DNA from 4 places in the Yersinia enterocolitica subsp. enterocolitica genome. Region 2 is predicted to be linked to each of the others. Evidence: predicted binding sites of a transcription regulator. Region 2 holds the regulator's gene; each other region holds the start of a gene.

Region 1 (5,493 bases), 980 kb from region 2:
GGAAATCACGCTCAGTGGTTTCTATTCCTGGGCGGAACTCACGCTCAATGGTGGCTTTACTTTTCACTTCGTCCAAATCATTCCAGAAGCCGGTTGCCAAACCTGCCAGGAATGCGGCACCCAGTGCTGTGCTCTCACGTACCTCTGGGCGCTCAACGCGGGTGCCCAGAATGTCGGCCTGGAACTGCATCAGGAAGTTGTTGGCAACTGCACCACCATCAACACGTAGCGATTTCAGGCGTTCACCAGAATCTGCTTGCATGGCATCCAGTACATCACGAGTCTGATAAGCAATAGATTCGAGTGTTGCACGGATAATATGGTTGCTGTTAACACCACGGGTCAGGCCAAAGATTGCACCACGCGCATACGGGTCCCAATAAGGAGCACCGAGGCCAGTGAAGGCCGGCACCACATACACGCCGTTGCTGTCTTTCACTTTGGTGGCGAAGTATTCAGAGTCATCGGCATCACTGATAAGCTTCAGCTCATCACGCAACCATTGGATGGATGCACCGCCAATAAACACCGCACCTTCCAGTGCATAGTTAACTTCACCGCGAGGGCCGCAGGCGATGGTGGTCAGCAGGCCATGATTGGATTGCACTGCTTCTGTGCCAGTGTTCATTAGCAGGAAGCAGCCGGTACCGTAGGTGTTTTTTGCCATTCCCGGTTGGACACAAAGCTGGCCGAACAGCGCGGCTTGCTGGTCACCGGCAATCCCGGCGATAGGAATACGAGTCCCGCCTTTACCACCAATGTTGGTCTGGCCGTAAACTTCTGAGGATGGGCGAACTTCAGGTAGCATTGAGCGCGGGATATTCAGCGCTTTCAGCATACGTTCATCCCACTCTTTGGTGCGGATATTAAACATCATGGTACGTGATGCGTTGGTGTAATCCGTTACGTGTACGCGGCCTTGCGTCATATTCCACACTAGCCAGGTGTCAACAGTACCAAACAGCAACTCGCCGCGCTCAGCACGGTCACGCGCGCCTTCTACGTTATCAAGGATCCATTTCACCTTGGTGCCAGAGAAGTAAGGGTCGACGACCAGCCCGGTGTTGTGGCGGATGTACTCTTCCAGCCCTTCTTTTTTCAGTTTTTCGCAGATATCGGCAGTACGGCGGCATTGCCACACGATGGCGTTATACACCGGCTTACCTGTTGTTTTGTCCCAAACAATGGTGGTTTCACGTTGGTTGGTGATACCGATGCCAGCAATTTCATCAGAACTGATACCGGCTTTGGCTAGCACTTCAACCAATGTTGAGCTTTGGGTAGCCCAGATTTCCATTGGGTCATGCTCAACCCATCCTGCTTTTGGGTAGATTTGCTCAAATTCGCGCTGAGAGATACTCACGATATTGGCATCGTGATCCAACACCACTGCTCTGGAACTGGTGGTTCCTTGGTCAAGCGCGACAATGTATTTCTTTTGAGTAGTATTTTCAGTTGTCATAATTAGCCTACTTTTAAGTTGCCGTTTATACCCACAATTTCAATTACGGTGGGTATATTCTTCCAGTATCTATTATTTACGCTTTGCGTTCTGTGGTCGTAACCGTGGTTTCTTCATCGTCAGCGACACAGACATCGCATGGCAAATGGCGACCAATCAGGGCGCGATAGCCAAATGCACCTACCAATGCGCCAACAATAGGCCCAAAGATGGGTACCAGGAAGTAAGGAATGTCACGCCCGCCAGTGAAGGCAACCTCGCCCCAGCCAGCAAAATAAGCAAATAGCTTTGGACCAAAGTCACGTGCTGGGTTTAAGGCGAACCCAGTCAATGGCCCCATTGAGCCGCCGATAACGGCAATCAAAATGCCAATCAGCAGGGGCGCCAATGGGCCGCGCGGAATACCGTTGCCATCATCAGTCAGCGCCAGGATCAGACACATCAAAATTGCGGTAATAACAGTTTCAACCAGGAATGCCTGGAAAACAGAAATGTGCGGATTGGGATAAGTAGAAAAAATACCGGCCAGATTCAGACTCTCAACACTGCCGCGTGCTATCTGATGAGTCTGTTCAAAATCGATAAACAGGTTGTAGTAAAGGCCGAACACTAAGGCTGCGGCACAAAATGCACCGGCAACTTGTGCCACAATGTAAGGGAGAACTTTACGGCGATCGAAGCAGGCAAATAACCACAATGCAATGGTGACTGCCGGATTAAGATGAGCGCCTGAAATGGCTGCGGTTAAATAGATGGCCATGGCAACACCCAGGCCCCAAATGATACTAATTTCCCACTGCCCAAAACTGGCCCCAGCCAACTTTAATGCAGCGACACAGCCCACACCAAAAAAGATGAGTAGAGCAGTACCGAGAAACTCCGCGATACATTGGCCCTTCAAGGTCGAACTAGCGGTTTGGCTCATAGTAGATGTCCTAGAGACAGAGATTTATAGGGTATTTCTTATTTTTACCCTTCGAATAATAAAAGGGGTGATGTAAATTTATCGTTAACGAGCACAAACGAGAAATAGCGAAATCAAAATGTGTGTGGTGCGTCATAAAAATGAGCGATTTCGCGTTATTCACGGCTATTAAGGGACTTTGAAAGTGTGATCAGACCAGTACTTTTCTCATCAGTTGTTAAGGGCATGTATCACTTTACAGGATTGGTCATAGAGGTTTTTCAGTTTTTACTGATGGTTCTTGACATGAAATTGCAACAGAGTGTGGTTTGTACCGGCATGGCGCTAGACAGGGGGGGGATTGGCTACATACAATCGCTTTATAAGGGAGGCGCTTTACAAGACCATCGTTTTTATCAAGTGGCGTCACCTGGGCGATGGGACGTCTAAAATAGAGTGCTTGTTGCACTCGTTTGATGGATATATAGCGCGATAAATAAGTATTCACAGCAGTTTCATTTGTCGATGGTTGCTTCAGTTTATGCGGCAACTGAAGTTAAAAATGGCGACTGCGATCAAGATATGTACGCCTTGCGACTCATAAGGGGACCGAAGAATGTCATTTGAAGTATTTGAGAAATTGGAAGTTAAAGTTCAGCAGGCGATTGATACCATCACTTTGTTACAGATGGAAATTGAAGAGCTGAAAGAGAAAAATAACACCCTGTCCCAAGAAGTTCAGGAAGCGGCTGGTGGCCGTGAAGCGTTAGTGCGCGAAAATGAGCAACTGAAACAAGAACAGCATGTGTGGCAGGATCGTCTGCGGGCACTGTTGGGAAAGATGGAAGAAGTCTAAGTGCCAGTTGGCTTAAAGCATCACCAACGCGTTGTTGAAAGCCGCTAGCCACAGAGCCACTTTGAGTTTGAAGTGCAAATAGGGCGATATCAACATCGCCCTATTTAATAATTATCATATGTAAATCAGCTAGATACTATTCAATATCCAAAGGTTCTTCTGACAAGATGATCCCGGTGTTGTCTGCATACAAGTGGTCACCGGAGAAGAATGTCACCCCACCAAAATTAACGCGGATATCGCTTTCACCAATACCCTCATCTGCAGCACCGACTGGAATTGCGGCCATCGCCTGGATACCAATATCCAATTCGGCCAGTTCATCAACCTGACGAACAGCGCCGTAAACAACAATTCCTTCCCACTCGTTTTTCAATGCTAAATCAGCAAGTTCAGCATTGATTAATGCACGGCGCACTGAGCCACCGCCATCGACAACTAACACACGGCCAAGACCATTTTCTTCGAGTAGGTCAAACAACAAGCCGTTATCTTCGAAACATTTTACAGTGGTTATCTTGCCACCAAATGAAGTACGTCCGCCAAAATTGGAGAACAGTGGTTCTACCACATTTACCTCTTCATGATAGATATCACAGAGATCGGAAGTATCATATTTCATAGGATTAACGTCTGGTTGCGGCTGGGATGCTAAGTATATCCCTTTCTGACAGCTGTTGGCAAAATCATCAATTGTTAAATTTCTCCGGGCTGATTTTATCGACCACAACCCAGAGAAAAAAGAGGCGGGGTTAACTTAGCACCAGACCAATAGCAAACAGGATATTGGTCAGTAGCGCGGCTTTGACCATATGTTCGAGCATTGGGCGCATGCCAGCGGCGGTTGGCTCACGCAGTACAAACAGCGCGTGTCTGGCTAGCAAGGGAATGGCCAGCACAAAGATCCAACCCGCCCAGCTATGCAGATAAAGAATGTTGAATAATGTCAGGCAGAAAATAGCCGCTAAAATCAGCAGGGCATGGTAATAACGTGCAACAACCGGGCCTAAACGCACTGCCAATGTGTTTTTGCCATTTGCTTTGTCATTTTCGATATCGCGCAAATTATTAATATTCAAAACGGCTGTTGCCAATAAACCACAGGCGGTAGCCGGTAGCATGACGATACTGTCAAAGTGGCCAGCCTGAAGATAGTAAGTTCCGGCGACACTCAGCCAGCCGAAGAATACTAATACCGAGATATCACCTAACCCCATATAGCCATAGGGTTTGCTACCCACGGTGTAGGTAATTGCAGCCACAATCGCCATCAGCCCGAGCAGTAAAAAGCCTAAAACGTCGCTGGGTTTTTCACAAGCCACGGCAATGAGTGCGATACCTGAGATAACGGTCAGACTCACAGTGATGATTAGCGCGACTTTCATCTGGTGGCGTGTAATTATCCCTTTTTGCATACCGCGCAATGGCCCGATACGTTCTTCGGTATCACTGCCCTTGATGGCATCGCCATAATCATTGGCGAGATTGGACAAAATTTGCAGCAGGCCGGCGGTTAATAGGGCGAGTAATGCGACTGCTGGCTTGAAACTATCGAGCCAGACAGCCAGCGCTGAACCGGTAACGATAGAGGCAAAGGCCAGTGGCAATGTTCTTGGCCGCAGGCTTTCCAGCCAAGCCTGGGTCTGGCTGGTGCTGGTTAAGCGGGTATTAGTTGATTGGCTCATGTTCTGCTTCATTGTATAGGAGTCTGGTCCGCCCATATCGGCGAGTTAAAAACTTCAAAACGATCATACGATAAAAATAAGAGTGGGAGGCAGCGCCTCCCACTCTTAATTGGCAAACCATTTTATCCAGCAAAGGCTTATAAAGCGAATTATAGGATAAAACGACTCAGATCTTCATCTGCAACCAACTCATCCAGGTGCTTACCGACATATGCCGCATCAATAGTTATGGATTGACCATTGCTCTCGCTGGCGTCATAAGAGATATCCTCCATTAGACGTTCCAGCACAGTATGCAAACGGCGTGCACCGATGTTCTCGGTACGCTCGTTAACCTGCCATGCCGCTTCAGCGATTTTGCGGATACCTTCACGGGTAAACTCGACAGTCACCCCTTCAGTTGCCATCAGCGCTTTATACTGCTCAGTTAGCGAAGCACTCGGTTCGGTCAGAATGCGCTCAAAATCATCTGTTGTCAGGGCCTGCAATTCTACCCGAATTGGCAAACGACCTTGCAATTCAGGGATAAGGTCTGACGGACTGGAGACCTGGAATGCGCCGGAGGCAATAAACAGGATATGGTCAG
Region 2 (5,493 bases):
AAATCCAGCCCGGTGATTGCGGCAACCATATCAAGCTTATCGCGCACTTTATCGGCCAGAATCTTGCCGTTTTCGCATAGCGCCAACTCAACTTTAGGCGCTTGCAGATTTCCTTCCGAGCTATTTTTAGCGCGCCGTTGGCTCCAGAAAGCACGATAACGCGTTCCTTTTACCTCAAACTCGACTTCAGCCAGTGACTCCGCCGTGTGGCGAGTCATCAGTTCGTTTTGGCTGGGGGTGACATTCAACCGCGGGGTCTGGTGGTATAATGCAAGACAAATGGCATCGAGCAGGGTGGTTTTCCCTGCCCCAGTCGGGCCGGTTATCGCGAATAAACCGTTGCTGGCAAAAGGTTCGGCGGTGAAATCTATCTTCCATTCACCCTGTAGAGAATTAATGTTTTTCAGCCGTAGACTTAAAATTCTCATGCAGATTGCTCCTCTGCGGTATCTTTACCTTGCGTGATATCTTCAACCACCAGATTAAACATCTGTCGCATGCGCTCTTGGCGTGGTGCGGCTAAATCCGCCTCTAGCGCCAGCCGGCGTTCAAATACATCAGTGACACTCAGTTCATTGAGTGTTTCCTTTTCCTGCCGCTCAATACTGTTATTACGCTGCTCTTTGCTGCGGCGTAAGAGTACCACCTCAACGGGGAGTTCTGCGGCTAATGCCTGAATTCGCCTTTGAATATCAGTGAGATAATCTTGTGTGGCAACTTCGATATCCAGCCACACCGGTAACCCTTGGTGGTCGGCAAATTTAGTCAACTGTTGCTCAATTTGCGCTAAGTCACCTTTGATTAATTGCATTGGTTGAAATTGTGGAATGAAGATTGGGGTCACAGAGGCTAATGTCTGCTGGGCAAACTCCACCAGATAAACACTTTTCTCTTTGCTCAGCTCATCAAAACTCAGGGCAATTGGCGAACCGCTATATCGGATATGTTCGGTTTTTGCTACTTGCTGAGCACGATGAATATGGCCCAGAGCAATATAATCTGCCGGGGGGAAAGCGTGGGCCGGGAAAGCATCCAATGTGCCGATGTAAATATCACGAACCGAGTCTGAGGTAGTGACCCCCACCGTAGTTAGGTGCCCGGTAGCAATAATCGGCAAGGGCAGGCCTAACTCGGTACGCAGCTCGACGGCTCGCTGATAAAGCGCCTGATAATGGGCAGCAATTGCTTCCTGCAACGCCAGTTGTTTCTGACCACCGGATTCACCCGCCTGACTGGTGACTAGATCTCGTGGACGTAAAAAGGGAATCGCGCACAGCAGCGCCGCAGGATGATTTTGGCGGTCTTTCAAAATAATAACCTGTTGATCCAAATTGCTGCTGGCGCAGGAAATGACTGTGGTATTCAAATAAGAAAGCAAGCCGCGAGATTCATTCAGCGTTGATACTGAATCATGGTTGCCCCCCAGAACAACCAACTGGCAGTTCGTCGGCTGTAGTTCAACCACGAAACGGTTATATAGCTCACGTGCATAGCTAGGTGGGGCGCCGGTATCAAAAATATCACCCGCCACAATCAGCGCATCTACCTGATTTTCTTTGATCTGTTCTATGAGCCAGTGCAGGAATGCCTGATGTTCAGCCGCACGGCTTTTGGTAAAGAAATGCTGGCCCAAATGCCAGTCAGAGGTATGAATAATGCGCATAAATCTCCCGCTCGGGCCGGTCGCCATGTAAAGATAATGGCGCTGATTATAAACGCTGCCTGCTGGATGTCGCGGCTAAAAAAAGGCTGTGAGGGAAATCTCCGAGACGCCTCGCAAACTTGAGTGCTGCATTTTGCATTTATCATGAAATTTATCACTATGCTTATTGCTTGCCAGAGGGGGATGTTTTTCATAAAAATGTCACAAAACTGACGCATAATGACTTCCGAAATCAAATAGTGACCACTAACTTACTGGCAGGGTTGATGATGGCAAGACGCATACTGGTAGTTGAAGATGAAGCACCAATCCGTGAGATGGTGTGCTTTGTGTTGGAACAGAATGGCTACCAACCGTTAGAAGCCGAGGATTACGACAGTGCAGTCACTCGTTTGTCCGAGCCTTACCCTGATTTAGTGTTGTTGGACTGGATGTTACCTGGCGGCTCGGGTATTCAGTTTATTAAACATATGAAACGTGAAGCTCTGACCCGAGATATTCCGGTGATGATGCTGACAGCGCGTGGCGAAGAAGAAGACAGAGTGCGTGGTTTGGAAGTGGGGGCGGATGACTATATTACTAAGCCTTTTTCACCCAAAGAGCTGGTGGCGCGTATCAAAGCGGTTATGCGCCGGATATCGCCAATGGCGGTTGAAGAAGTGATTGAAATGCAAGGGTTGAGCCTTGATCCCTCCTCACATCGGGTTATGGCCAATGATCAAGCGTTGGATATGGGGCCGACCGAATTTAAATTATTGCACTTTTTCATGACTCATCCGGAGCGCGTTTACAGCCGTGAACAGTTGCTTAATTATGTTTGGGGCACTAACGTTTATGTAGAAGATCGCACCGTTGACGTGCATATTCGTCGGCTACGTAAGGCGCTGGAAATTGATGGCCATGACAGAATGGTACAAACTGTCCGGGGAACCGGATACCGTTTCTCAACGCGCTACTGAGTTTTCAGGGCCGGAGAATTCGTTGTGTTAGAACGTTTATCATGGAAAACGCTGGCTTTAGAGCTGGCTCTTTTTTGTCTGCCCGCATTACTGTTAGGTGCCTTTATCGGGTACCTTCCCTGGCTATTATTGGTCTCGGTTATTGCGGCGCTGGTGTGGAATTTCTATAACCAACTCAAATTATCTCACTGGCTGTGGTTAGACCGCAGCATGACGCCACCTTCAGGGCGTTGGAGTTGGGAGCCTTTATTTTACGGCTTGTACCAGATGCAACTGCGAAATCGCCGCCGGCGTCGTGAGTTGGCTTTACTTATCAAACGCTTTCGCAGTGGTGCTGAGTCTTTACCTGATGCGGTGGTTATGACGACCATTGATGGCAATATTTTCTGGTGTAATGGTTTGGCTCAGCAATTACTCGGCTTCCGTTGGCCGGAGGATAACGGCCAACATATTCTCAACTTGCTGCGTTATCCCGAATTCCGTCAATATTTGCAACAACAAGAATTTTCCCGCCCATTGACCCTGCAACTCAATAATGGTTATTACGTTGAGTTCCGGGTGATGCCTTATTCAGAAGGGCAATTGCTTATGGTGGCTCGTGATGTTACCCAAATGCGTCAGTTGGAAGGGGCGCGGCGTAATTTCTTTGCCAATGTGAGCCACGAACTGCGCACTCCCTTGACGGTGTTACAGGGATATCTGGAAATGATGCACGACCAAGAGTTGGTCGGGCCATTACGAGATAAAGCGCTAGGGACGATGCAAGAACAGACCAAGCGCATGGATGGGCTGGTAAAACAATTATTGACGTTATCGCGAATTGAAGCTGCACCTAATGTGGATATGAATGAGCAGGTCGATATTCCGCGCATGCTGAAAATGCTGCAACACGAAGTGCAAGCGCTGAGTAATGGGCGTCATGAGATCACCTTCCGAATTAATGAGCAATTGAAGGTATTCGGTAACGAAGATCAACTGCGCAGTGCGGTTTCCAATCTGGTTTATAATGCAGTCAATCACACCCCTGATGGCACCAAAATTGAGGTGTGCTGGCAGCAAACACCTCAAGGGGTGCAATTTCAGGTGAGTGACAATGGACCGGGTATTGGCCCTGAACATGTGCCACGCCTGACCGAGCGCTTCTATCGGGTGGACAAAGCCCGCTCAAGGCAAACCGGTGGTAGTGGCTTGGGGTTGGCAATTGTGAAGCATGCTTTGAGCCATCACGATGCGCGTTTGGATGTGATGAGTGAAATCGGTTTGGGGACGAGATTTATCTTTACCTTGCCGAATCGGTTGATTGTTCCGACGGTTTTAACCGAGAATGCAGTCAAATCCTAAGACTGTATGGATATCAAACTGATGAGATGGGGAAAACTAGCGCTGTTGCCTGCTCTGCTAGGGTTTAGCTGCGGCGTCCTGGCACTCCCTGTCGCGGTATCGCCGGCCACAGTGGTCGATGCGCCAAAGCCAGATACTCTGTCTGGTAATCTTTCCAGTGTCGGTTCTGACACTTTGGCTAACTTGATGTCTTTATGGGCTGATGATTTCAATCATCATTACCCCGGCGTTAATTTGCAAATACAGGCGGCAGGTTCCTCAACCGCTCCTGCGGCACTGGCAGCAGGGGCCGCTCAACTCGGCCCGATGAGCCGGCCAATGAAAGCGGCTGAAACCATGGCGTTTACTGAGCGTTATGGCTATCCACCACTTGCTGTCCCTGTCGCAGTGGATGCATTGGTGGTTTTTGTCCATCAGGATAATCCACTAGATAAACTAACCTTATCTCAGCTTGATGCTGTATTTTCGCAAAATCGTCGTTGCGGGGAATCCCATCGCATCCAACGTTTTGGCGAACTTGGGCTAGAAGGGCGCTGGGCTGAACGCTCGATACAGCGCTATAGCCGAAATTCTGCCTCCGGTACCTATGGCTTTTTCAAACAACTGGTGCTGTGTGGTGGTGATTTTTCAAATAATATCAATGAATTGCCTGGGTCCGCTTCCGTTGTGCAAGCTGTCGCTGGTTCACTGAATGGTATGGGTTACGCCAGCATTGGTTTTCGAAACAGTGGTGTTAAGCCATTGTCTTTGTCGGCGAACGACCAGGATTATGTGATGCCAACGGCTGAGAATGTTAAAGATGGCCGCTACCCTCTATCTCGCTATCTGTATATTTATATTAATAAAGCACCGGGCAAGCCGTTGGAGCCGTTGACTGCGGCCTTTCTTGAGCGCGTTTTGTCACCAGAAGGGCAAAAGCGCGTGACTCATGACGGCTATTTGCCCTTGCCCCCTGAGATCCTGAATCACACTCGAAAAGAGTTGGGTTTTGCCTATTAATTTGGCAGATTATTAGGGTGTATCTGCCGTAATCTGTTAACGGTTGGGTATAAATGATACAAATCATATGATGTGTATTTCTCGAAATCTGGCATGATTAACTGCTTTTTAAATATTGTATGGATGAAGACTCTGCTTTTGTGATCCCGACTTGCCTTTCTCCGCTATAAACGGTCTACTTACCGCCGTTGTTGGCCTATTCCACCTGCAAATAACTTCAAAAACACTGCATACTGACGAAATAGATTGCTTATTAACCGCCGGAGTTTGCGTTTATCAGAGCTTTGTATCGTTTCGATCACGTCGGAAAGCCACAACTTAGGACTTTTTCTTTTGATCATTTAACTAGGCAACGCACATCACTATGAGTCATCGTTTATCGTCTAAAGATATTATGGCATTGGGCTTTATGACCTTTGCCTTATTCGTTGGGGCCGGCAATATCATCTTCCCGCCGATGGTTGGTTTGCAATCGGGTGAACATGTGTGGTGGGCCGCTTTGGGCTTCCTGATTACCGCCGTTGGATTACC
Region 3 (5,493 bases), 810 kb from region 2:
GGGGTAATATTCAGATCATAAATGCCCAGTGGGTGTGAGGCATTCCCTTCGGCGGTCCAGTGGCTGGCGGTGTCTTTAAGTAGTGTGATATTGGTTTGCAGGCTTTTCAGGTTCATGCTGCGGCCAAATTGCATCAGATGAGGGGCGTTATTACTACGCACTGCACCTTTGCCCAAGGTCAGGAACCAGCCATTATTAGTCTGAGTACCTATATTGCTGATAGTTTGGCTTTCCTGATTAATGACTTTTCCGGTGCGATCCACTAAACGAATCTCAACGGTGTAATAGCCGCCGGGGAGTTGGCTGTAATCAATTTCGTTACGGCCTAGTTGGGCTGGAATACGGCGGATGAGTTGGTTATCACGGTAAATTTCAAAATCGCCATCACTGGTGGCGTACAGCACCAAGCTCCCTGCCGAGGGTTTATCAATGGCTAAATAGCTCTGACTGCCTAGTGTTACGAATTGGTCTAAGGCCGGATTGACCAGGGTATGAATACTGCCTGCGCTATTATCCAGATTGTTTTGCCGGCCAGCGCGCAAATAGTGCGCCTGAAAATTCTTTTGCAGATACCAACTGCCAACGCCTATTTGGGTCTGTTGCTGGTATCCTGATTGATGGGCGTATGAGTTATTGTTCTTTATCCGCGCAGCATTATAAAACCAATGGGCAAAGGCAAAAGATTGATAGGGTAGCCCAAGGTAGCCTTGCCCACGAGCAGAAACAGCCCGATACTGTTCTGTAGCCAACCGCAGATCAAAAGATTGGTTATGTACTAATCCCCAAGTGGTGACCGGCATGAGATAACGGTTATTGTTATTAGTCATTGTGACCACATGATTAACTTTATCTACGGTAATTCGATGGTTCGATAAGATATAGTCGCAGCCATTTTGGCACTGTAAATAAGGTATTTGCGGTAAGATACTCGCTAATAAAGTAATGGATGATTCATCAATATGATTATCACGATATTGTTGTTGATCAAAGCTTAATTGTTGTTTTTCTTCTGAGAAGAACAGCGGGCTGGGCAGGGTCTTCCCGTTTAATATACCTAGTAATTGCAGTGTATTATGTTCCTCGGCAGCAGAAAAACCCGCCGGAACTAAGTGCTCAATAGTAATATCTTCGGAACCAACTGAGTTAAATGAAGTGAGTAATAGAGCAACTAAAACAGCCTTGTCAATTATTGACGGGGTTTTCATAGGATTCCATTCCATTTTATTTTATTTCTTACTGCATATATATGGCAGCATGCTTTTTCGATAAATAAACCTTTATATTAATGGTGTTAGTAACATTAATTTAATACGAGTATTTAGTTGAAAATAGCATGCAGCCAAGAGTTCACCCCTGACTGCATGTATTATCTATAAGGAAATTATAATGTTTTACTTAATTAAATTTAAGCTTCAGCTTCAATGGAGAGTTTAAGGACACCGGTATATATTTCTCCATCAACAGCATCTATGGGTTGTTTAGCTGAGATGTTTAAACTCCCCGAAAAATCAGTATTAGTCAGGTCAAAAACTTCGGCAGCACTGCCATTTTTCAATTCTTTACCCTCTATATTTACTTTGTAATCAGTAAATGTCTTGTTGTTGCTATTCAGCATGGCGAATGCTTCTCTCAGAGAGACTTTTATTTTAGTCCCACCTAGAGAAGTGAACTTAATCTGTTCAGTATGAGTAAAGTGACCATCATTCTTCACAGGGTCGTATGTCATCTTGATGGCGTCAAGCGCTCGGCCACTATTCTTGGTCAGTTTTATTGCAGAAACAATTTTTGCTTCAATCGCAATATCTTTTTCTACAGGGGCAGCATTAGCACTGCTGCTAGCCAATATAGCGATAGTAACAATTGAAAGTAGTGTCTTTTTCATTGTAAATATCCGATAGTCCATTATGTGTTATATGAGATCCCTATCCATAAATGGATAAGGAGTTAATAATACGAGTGGCTTATATGTGTATATAGCAATGATAACGAGGGCGTTAAATAGTTACGTTAATACACCATCAGTAAGCCGGAAAGAACACTAACATTTTAAATGGCATTATTTCAAGCAAGAGTTAGTCCTATTTTTTTTGGTTTCAATTATTTTATTATTCAATATGATAAATAATCTATGATTATACTTAATGAATGTTATTAATGATTGGTTGATATTTAAGTTAAATTAACTTTGCGATTATTTTTATGATAAGTTTGTTTTTTAAGGAAATAAATAGTCATTATTGACTAATAAGAGTTATTTAAAAGATTAACCTGTCTGACACCTATTTGACCCGCTATTTTCATTGTTTTGTCACTTTTCTGTCATGTGGAAGTTATATTTCTGTCATGAAAAGGTGTCATGTTTGCTTCCGAACAAAAACTGATTTATTTCGCTCATCCGCAAAATTCATTGAGATGGGCCATACGGATTTATTCAGGGGCCAGATATGTTTAACAATGCTATTCGTAAAACGTCGATTTGTGTTGCGCTGACTTTGGCATTCAGTGCCAATGCGATGGCGGTAACTGAAATTCCTTTCTGGCACTCGATGGAAGGGGAGTTAGGCGTAGAAGTTAACTCGTTAGCTGATCGCTTTAACCAGTCGCATAGCGATTATAAAATTGTGCCGGTCTATAAAGGCAACTACGAACAAAGTCTGGCGGCGGGCATTGCTGCTTTCCGTTCAGGGAAAGCGCCTGCTATTTTGCAGGTTTATGAAGTTGGCACCGCCACCATGATGGCGAGTAAGGCGATTAAGCCGGTATTCCAGGTATTTAAAGACGCCAATATTAATTTTGATGAATCCGTTTTCGTCCCGACGGTTGCGGGTTATTACACTGATGCGAAAACGGGCCACTTATTATCTCAGCCATTTAACAGCTCTACGCCGGTGTTGTATTACAACAAAGATGCCTTCAAAAAAGCGGGTTTGAATCCAGATCAACCGCCTAAAACCTGGCAAGAATTGGCCGAAGATACCGCTAAATTACGTGCCGCAGGATCAAGTTGTGGTTATGCCAGCGGCTGGCAGGGGTGGATTCAAATTGAAAACTTCAGTGCCTGGCATGGTCAGCCAATTGCCAGCCGTAATAATGGTTTTGATGGCACCGATGCGGTATTGGAATTCAATAAGCCTTTGCAAGTTAAACATATTCAATTGCTGTCTGATATGAACAAGAAAGGTGATTTCACCTATTTTGGTCGTAAAGATGAATCGACTGCCAAGTTCTATAACGGTGATTGCGCTATTACCACTGCCTCTTCCGGATCACTTGCGGATATTCGCCATTACGCCAAATTTAATTACGGTGTGGGCATGATGCCTTACGATGCTGATGCCAAGGATGCCCCACAAAACGCCATTATTGGTGGGGCCAGCCTGTGGGTGATGGATGGGAAAGACAAAGATACTTATAAGGGCGTAGCTGAATTCCTACAATTCCTGACCCAGTCGGAAATTGCTGCTGAATGGCATCAGAAAACCGGCTACTTGCCTATCACCACCGCTGCGTATGAGCTGACCAAGCAACAGGGCTTCTATGACAAGAATCCAGGTGCTGATGTCGCCACTCGCCAAATGCTGAACAAACCGCCATTGCCATATACCAAAGGCTTGCGTCTGGGCAATATGCCACAGATTCGCACGGTGGTAGATGAAGAGCTGGAAGGTGTTTGGACGGGCAAGAAAACACCACAGCAAGCATTAGATACCGCTGTGTCTCGAGGTGATGTGTTGCTGCGTCGTTTCGAGCAAACCAACAAATAAGGTTATTTGCCAGTTTGGGTGAGCAGCTTTAGCACTCAAACTGGCGATATTCATCAGGCCAATAACTCTGTGTAGCAACTAGCACCCTGTTCGATAAATGGTTAACTTTATGTCATCTTCCCGTCCCGGTTTTTCCTGTAGTTGGTTACCTTACCTGCTGGTATTACCGCAACTGGCTATTACTGCTGTTTTCTTCCTGTGGCCTGCCGGTGAAGCGCTGTGGTATTCGGTACAAATGCTCGACCCATTCGGCCTCTCCAGCGAATTTGTTGGGCTGAGTAACTTTATTGCGCTGTTTCACGATGAATATTATTTAGCTTCATTTTACACCACACTGATTTTCAGCTCGCTGGTGGCGGGGATCGGCTTGGTGGTGTCGCTATTTCTGGCGGCGATGGTGGATTACGTGTTGCGCGGCAGCCGTATTTATCAAACTTTAATGATTTTACCTTATGCCGTAGCCCCTGCCGTGGCGGCAGTGTTGTGGATCTTTTTGTTCAATCCCGGTCTGGGGTTGATCACTCATTTTTTGGCCTCACTCGGCTACAACTGGAATCACGCCCAAAATAGTGGGCAGGCGATGTTTCTGGTGGTATTGGCGTCGGTGTGGAAGCAAATCAGTTATAACTTCTTATTTTTCCTTGCTGCGCTGCAATCTATCCCGCGTTCATTAGTTGAAGCCGCAGCCATTGACGGAGCCGGGCCAGTGCGCCGCTTCTTCAATTTGGTGTTGCCGTTGATTTCGCCGGTGAGCTTCTTCCTACTGGTGGTGAATCTGGTCTATGCCTTCTTCGATACTTTCCCGGTAATTGATGCCGCAACAGGCGGTGGCCCGATGCAGGCGACCACCACCCTGATTTATAAAATTTACCGCGAAGGTTTTGCCGGGTTGGATTTATCCAGTTCAGCGGCTCAGTCAGTTGTGCTGATGTTGCTGGTGATTGGTTTGACGGTTATCCAGTTCCGCTTTGTTGAGCGTAAGGTGCGTTACCAATGATTGAGAATCGCCGTGGGCTGGATATCTTTTGCCACGTCATGCTGATTATCGGCGTGCTGTTGATTCTGTTCCCGCTGTATGTGGCTTTTGTCGCGGCATCTCTGGATGACACCCAAGTGTTCCAGGTGCCAATGACGCTGATTCCTGGCCCGCATTTATGGCAGAACATCAGCCATATTTGGCATGCTGGTGTGGGCAATAATAGCGCACCTTTTGGCTTGATGCTGTTTAATAGCTTTGTGATGGCATTTGCGATTACCGTCGGCAAAATCACGGTATCGATGCTGTCTGCCTATGCCATCGTCTATTTCCGCTTCCCGCTACGTAACCTGTTCTTCTGGCTAATTTTCCTCACCCTAATGCTGCCGGTTGAAGTGCGAATTTTCCCGACGATTCAGGTGATTGCCAACCTGAATATGCTAGATAGCTATACCGGTCTGACTCTGCCGCTGATGGCATCCGCTACTGCCACTTTCTTATTCCGCCAGTTCTTTATGACCTTGCCAGATGAGCTATTGGAAGCGGCGCGCATTGATGGGGCGGGCGCTATGCGCTTTTTCTGGGATATCGTTTTGCCGCTATCGAAAACCAATTTGGCAGCGCTGTTTGTTATCACTTTTATCTATGGTTGGAACCAATATCTCTGGCCAATCCTGATTACCAGCGATGCTTCTATGGGTACGGCGGTAGCGGGAATCAGAAGCATGATTTCCAGCTCAGGCGCTCCAACCC
Region 4 (5,493 bases), 4.2 Mb from region 2:
CCAACAGCGAAACCACGATAATAATCAGCAGTAGTGTCATACTCACCTGATCATAGCGATCCAATTTTATTGAGGTCATTAACTCCTGACCGATTCCCCCCGCTCCCACCAAACCCAAAATAGTCGATTGGCGAAAATTAATTTCCAGCCGCATAAAACTATAAGAAAGAAATATGGGTTTTACTTGTGGCCAAAATGCAAAGCGCATCCGTTGCAATTTACCCGCCCCACAAGCAGCGAGGCCGCGAACAGGTTTATCAGATGCGGTTTCCAATGATTCGTAAAACAACTTGGTTAAGCTGCCAATAGTGTGTAAGGCCAGCGCCAAAAAACCGGGAATCGCCCCAATTCCAAAAGCCATGACAAACATCACTGCCCATGCTAATTCTGGCATCGTGCGTAAAAAGGCGACAAAGGTCCGGATAGATAATCTCAACCAGGATGGATTTTGAGTATTATTCGCCGCCAAAAAAGCCAGAGTAATAGCAACCATTACCGACAAGATTGTCGACGCCACAGCCAATTGCAGCGTTTCCCAGATTAGCGGTAACTGAATTGGCAGACGATATCCCCAATAAGCCAGCGAGCCTTCCGTATGACCATCCGCCAATAGTTTATGCAAATGGAGTTCGGGGATAGTTTCAACCAGATAATCAAAAAAAGACGGAATAGAAATAAAAACAGTATGTAAATTAAACTCAGCAATACTTCCCGCACCAAGATAGATAATGACCAGCGTCAATGACCAAATCAACGTTTCACGTTTCTGTTTAGCGCGAACCCGCTGATAGTAATGGTTGAAGTCCGTATTCAAAATTAGCTACCACCTAAAAAATAGCTCCAGCAAGCCAGAGCTAAACTATTTTTATTCGCAGAGCCGACTTAGCGGTCGCCTTTGGTTAATTCGCGCTTCATATCAATGATTGTTTGATATTCACTTAGTGATGTCTCACCAATATGCTGTTTGCCGCCCATTGCTTTGATAAAGCAGGCGTGATCTTCTTTATCCAGTTTTTTAACCGCAGCTACGAGTTGTGCTTTAAATTCAGGTGGCAATGCACCACGGACTAAAATCGGGCCATTAGGAATAAGTGGGGATTCCCAGATAATACGGATCTGTTTCATTAAATCTGGATGATCCATCCTAATCATACGGGTAAATGCGCCACTGGTATAACCGGTATTGTAATCGCCGATCATTGATGCCCATGTAACCGCACCGTCAAATTGACCGTTAATAACCCCCAGAATATCCTGCTCATGGCCGCCAGAGAATGTCACGCTAGAGAAGAAATTGTTATATTTGTTATCGGCTGTCCCGCCTAATTTCTGTTTAAAGACTTGATTAGGGATCAAGAAACCTGAAGTTGAGTCTGGATCAGCGAAACCAAATGCTTTGCCCTTTAAATCTTCAATTTTCTGATAAGGGCTATCGGCTTTGACGACCACAACTGAGTGATAACCGCGCGACTTGTCAGTATCATCAATAGCAATACCCACGATATCGACGGCTTTAGGATCTTTAATATAAACAGAGGCAAAAGAGGAGGGAGACATACTTAATACCAGGTCAATCTTCCCACCAAGTAAACCTTGAATCACCCCTGAGTAGTCAGAAGCGTTATGTAAATTAGTTTTAACGTTTAATTCTTTATCCAAGAATTCTTTGACACACATATTATCACCAATTTGCTGTGTCGCATTCTGTCCGCCCAAAATACCCAGATTAATTTCTTTTGGTGCATCCGCTGCCGTGGCATTAAATACCATCATGCTTGCCAATAATGAGGTAAGACAAAGTACTTTTTTCATTAAAATAACCTATTCTGATAAAGGGATAAGTGGGAATTAATGCAAAAGCTCCGTTGATTCATCGCTATATATATCCTGAATAATAGTGTCATTCAGCATAGAGGGATGTCCGTCAAAAATGATTCGTCCATGAGCAATACCAATGACTCTTGTACAATACTCTTTTACTAAATCGACAGAGTGTAAGTTAACGACGACTGCAATATCGTCTTCACTTATTTTCTGCAATGTATTCATAATACGCGTGGTGTTTTTGGGGTCCAAAGAAGCAACGGGCTCATCAGCCAATAATATTTTGGGGTTTTGCATCATGGCACGACAAATAGCCACTCGCTGCATTTGCCCACCCGAGAGGTTTTCTGCACGTTGCAAGGCATGTGGCAGCATATTAAGCCATTGCAACAATTCGATTGCCCTGGCGCGATCCTGGTCTGCAAAAATTTTAAAAAATGATTTTAGTGTGGAGGTATAACTGAGGCGGCCTAATAAAACATTTGTCATAACATCGAGGCGCGGAACCAAACAGAAATCTTGAAAAATCATGCCACATTTGGCTCGCCACTTTCTCATCTGCTTGGTTGTCAGAGCAGCGATATTCTGGGTCTCACCATTGTCATGGTAATTAATAATTTCACCAGCACTACTGGGAATAGTACCATTTAAAACATGCAATAATGTCGATTTACCGGCACCAGAACGGCCAATTATTGCGACAAACTCACCCGCGTGAAGCTCAAAATTAATATCATCCAGAACTCGATGCTGTGACTTATACACCTTAACTAAACCTTTAACAGCAAGTACCTTTTTACGTGATTCTGGCACCGCAGCTGGATAATCAGCCACAGTGAATTTACGTAACGCCTGGCCCATGTCATGTCTCTCAGATTGCCTGTAATCATGAACCATTAACGAATATTTTTATTGCATATTGATGATAGTTTTATGAGAGAAAGGTGACAAAAATTTAGCCACCTTCCTATATTTTGATAAGTCTATATTTCTTGATTAATGCTGATTTCGCAGCTAATAATTATTTAAAATTACTGTGAAAGCATTTAAATAGCCTCTAACTTCTCAACTTTCGGTAGACAAATAGCACAACCAGCGAGCCGATAACAGCCACCACAAAGCTGCCAAAGTTAAAGCCATCAACCTTGCCCATCCCAAAGAAAGTACTGATATAGCCACCAACCAGCGCACCCACTACGCCGAGGATTATAGTCATAATAAAACCACCACCATCCTCTCCTGGCATAATCCATTTAGCCAAAATACCGGCGATAAGACCAAAAATAATCCAAGATAGTATGCCCATAAGCACCTCCATAAAATTAAAAATCACTGATAGCAGATTTACCTATTTCACTCATTACAAATTTAACATTACAGCCTCAAACTGCTATCGTCATTGTTAAGTTAAGACCCGAATAACAAAATCTGCAAATCAAATCTGCCATATTCAGACGAAATTAAATAACAGATTCACGCGGTGAAAAAATATGATTAACTCCCTGTTGTTGCAGCTTTTTCAGCAAATCATACCCACCATTCGGTGCACTATGGGCTAATTCTCTTTCACTGGCAAAGACAGGGCTAGCCCAATATATATTAACCGGGTCATCTTGCTGAAGAGGCAATATTAGGCTATCAGCATTGTCATAAAACTTTGCTGATAAAATATAGCCTTCATACCCTTGAGGGGCAACTTCTGACTCCAAGGTATGCCCCTCCCCCAGCCAGGTTATTTTGCCCCAAGGTACATGAGCAAAACCGGCCAGTGCGCTAGCCATATGAATAGCATTATCCTCATTAACAAATTGGCTATCAATTGCTATAGCCATTTCGAAACGCCGGTATTTAGTCGCATCGTCATTGAATAATATTTCAACCCATGGCTGAGGACGAATACTAACCCCCAACGTCAGAAAATAATATATTCCCTCTTTTTCGTGTTGTGAGATAGCCATAGGCGGCCACTTACCTTGATCGATGGCATAATATTTTATCGCAGGGCCGAAATGTTGTTCATAGCACTGAATATATTCGGCCTGTAATGCAGGCCAAGGATTCCCTTCTTCCTGCTGCCAGGTTCGCCAAAATTGACGTGTATTTTGAGCACGAGCATATTGAGTATTAGTGGAAGCTGAACCCAGAGGTAATGTTAGTGGGTTATCTTTAATACAACTGGCTGAGTAACAAACTGAGTGATCAATATATAAACTCCAACCGGGAATAATCGCCAGTAATTGCCCCTGATACCATAATGCTGCGCCATCATCACTTTCTGACCAGATAATTGAAATAAACTGTGCATCAAGTTCAGCTTCACCGGCCACATTACGGCAAAACTCGGCAGCTAATCGCGGTGCTAAACCTTGTTCAAGGGCGACATTATCAACCGATATTGGCGCTGCAACCAAATTCCTCACCCAACAAGCGCGAACAGGAAAACGCTCTTCAAACGCCTCTTGCGGATAAATATAGAAATACACTACCCGCTGGTCTTGTTGCACCACGGCTACTAATGTCTGGTTTTCATTACTGACTTCGGCCAGTACCTCAGATTCTTTCATATCGCCTCAACTGTATCGGCAAAGGATTTCAGGCTAAACACGCTATATTGCCTGCCGTAAAATAAGTCTATTAGCGAGATACACATAACCTTATGCTAATAACTCTATACTGAAAAATGTAAAAAAGTGACTATAAAAACTCAGTGATAGTGTAAAACGACTTATCTCATTAAATCATCAGCAAAAGTCTCAAAAAGTCTCCGTATCTACATGAATATCTAGACACATTTTTTTATAATTGATTCAATATCTTCCTATAGAGACTGGCTCTAATGATGGTGTATGACCTAAAGATTAATAGCCAATAGTAGATAGTCTACTGCCTGCTTTCACGCTAAAATAGAACCATTATTTTTTCGTAGAATAGAAGGCTGATATGGCATATATACCGAAGAACTACGCGCGGTTGGAAAGTGGGTATAGAGAAAAAGCGTTGAAGATTTTTCCGTGGGTTTGCGGTAAATGTTCACGAGAATTCGTTTATTCCAATCTGCGCGAACTGACCGTTCACCATATCGACCATGATCACAGTAATAACCCCGAAGATGGCAGCAATTGGGAGATGTTATGCCTTTTTTGCCATGACCATGAACACTCCAAATATACCGAAGCAGATCTCTATGGTTCGACAGTAATTGCTGGTGATGATGCACAGAATGATCAGGGAGTTGCCACCCATAATCCATTCGCTAACTTGAAGTCTTTGATGAAAAAATAGGGCTATCTGGCCGTGACACCTGGAACGGCCAATATGACATCATGGGGGTTCTTCGTGTACTCGCTAGAAACCCAATAGCTGTCGGTATGACCGACTTTCTTGTTGTTCTGCCAATAACCCTAATCTATCGGCTAAATCTCGGCATTCAGCCTTGAGATTATCAAGCACCGAGGCATCATCAGTCATAATAGCTATTTCAGCAAAATCACCCAATCCCGCCAGGTTATCAACCGTGACATGAAATTTTCCAACAAAATAGATGCTACGTCGTTTCTCCAATGTAAACGCAGGCTGATAACCTAATGTTGACAACATACTCTGCACTTTATCGATATCTTCAATATTAGTCGCTTCGCAACGTTCGGTGCCTGGCCCTTTAACTATCCA

The links. The regulator PhoB, encoded in region 2, activates phosphate uptake and scavenging genes when phosphate is short. The targets are predictions, from matches to a motif close to CTGTCATAAAACTGNCNNAT.
Positions count from the first base shown of each region.
Region 1: FGL26_RS16430 (MIP/aquaporin family protein) is a predicted target of PhoB. The motif match lies at 2,517-2,536, and genes of this name have one in related genera.
Region 3: ugpB (sn-glycerol-3-phosphate ABC transporter substrate-binding protein UgpB) is a predicted target of PhoB. The motif match lies at 2,339-2,358, and genes of this name have one in related genera.
Region 4: phnC (phosphonate ABC transporter ATP-binding protein) is a predicted target of PhoB. The motif match lies at 2,745-2,764, and genes of this name have one in related genera.

Region 1 covers NZ_LR590469.1:3,450,023-3,455,515, forward strand. Annotated here, with positions in the region: gene glpK (glycerol kinase GlpK) at 1-1,462, opposite strand, end outside; gene FGL26_RS16430 (MIP/aquaporin family protein) at 1,539-2,387, opposite strand; gene FGL26_RS21705 (hypothetical protein) at 2,673-2,816, shown strand; gene zapB (septal ring assembly protein ZapB) at 2,983-3,222, shown strand; gene rraA (ribonuclease E activity regulator RraA) at 3,359-3,844, opposite strand; gene FGL26_RS16450 (1,4-dihydroxy-2-naphthoate polyprenyltransferase) at 3,975-4,907, opposite strand; gene hslU (ATP-dependent protease ATPase subunit HslU) at 5,057-5,493, opposite strand, start outside.
Region 2 covers NZ_LR590469.1:4,431,758-4,437,250, forward strand. Annotated here, with positions in the region: gene FGL26_RS20775 (AAA family ATPase) at 1-428, opposite strand, end outside; gene sbcD (exonuclease subunit SbcD) at 425-1,663, opposite strand; gene phoB (phosphate response regulator transcription factor PhoB) at 1,933-2,622, shown strand; gene phoR (phosphate regulon sensor histidine kinase PhoR) at 2,647-3,963, shown strand; gene FGL26_RS20795 (PstS family phosphate ABC transporter substrate-binding protein) at 3,985-4,962, shown strand; gene brnQ (branched-chain amino acid transport system II carrier protein) at 5,327-5,493, shown strand, end outside.
Region 3 covers NZ_LR590469.1:3,621,306-3,626,798, forward strand. Annotated here, with positions in the region: gene FGL26_RS17185 (TcfC E-set like domain-containing protein) at 1-1,220, opposite strand, end outside; gene FGL26_RS17190 (CS1 type fimbrial major subunit) at 1,406-1,882, opposite strand; gene ugpB (sn-glycerol-3-phosphate ABC transporter substrate-binding protein UgpB) at 2,445-3,764, shown strand; gene ugpA (sn-glycerol-3-phosphate ABC transporter permease UgpA) at 3,874-4,761, shown strand; gene ugpE (sn-glycerol-3-phosphate ABC transporter permease UgpE) at 4,758-5,493, shown strand, end outside.
Region 4 covers NZ_LR590469.1:225,319-230,811, reverse strand. Annotated here, with positions in the region: gene phnE (phosphonate ABC transporter, permease protein PhnE) at 1-814, opposite strand, end outside; gene phnD (phosphonate ABC transporter substrate-binding protein) at 883-1,812, opposite strand; gene phnC (phosphonate ABC transporter ATP-binding protein) at 1,849-2,685, opposite strand; gene FGL26_RS01130 (GlsB/YeaQ/YmgE family stress response membrane protein) at 2,882-3,130, opposite strand; gene FGL26_RS01125 (suppressor of fused domain protein) at 3,285-4,388, opposite strand; gene yajD (HNH nuclease YajD) at 4,765-5,106, shown strand; gene FGL26_RS01115 (class IV adenylate cyclase) at 5,170-5,493, opposite strand, start outside.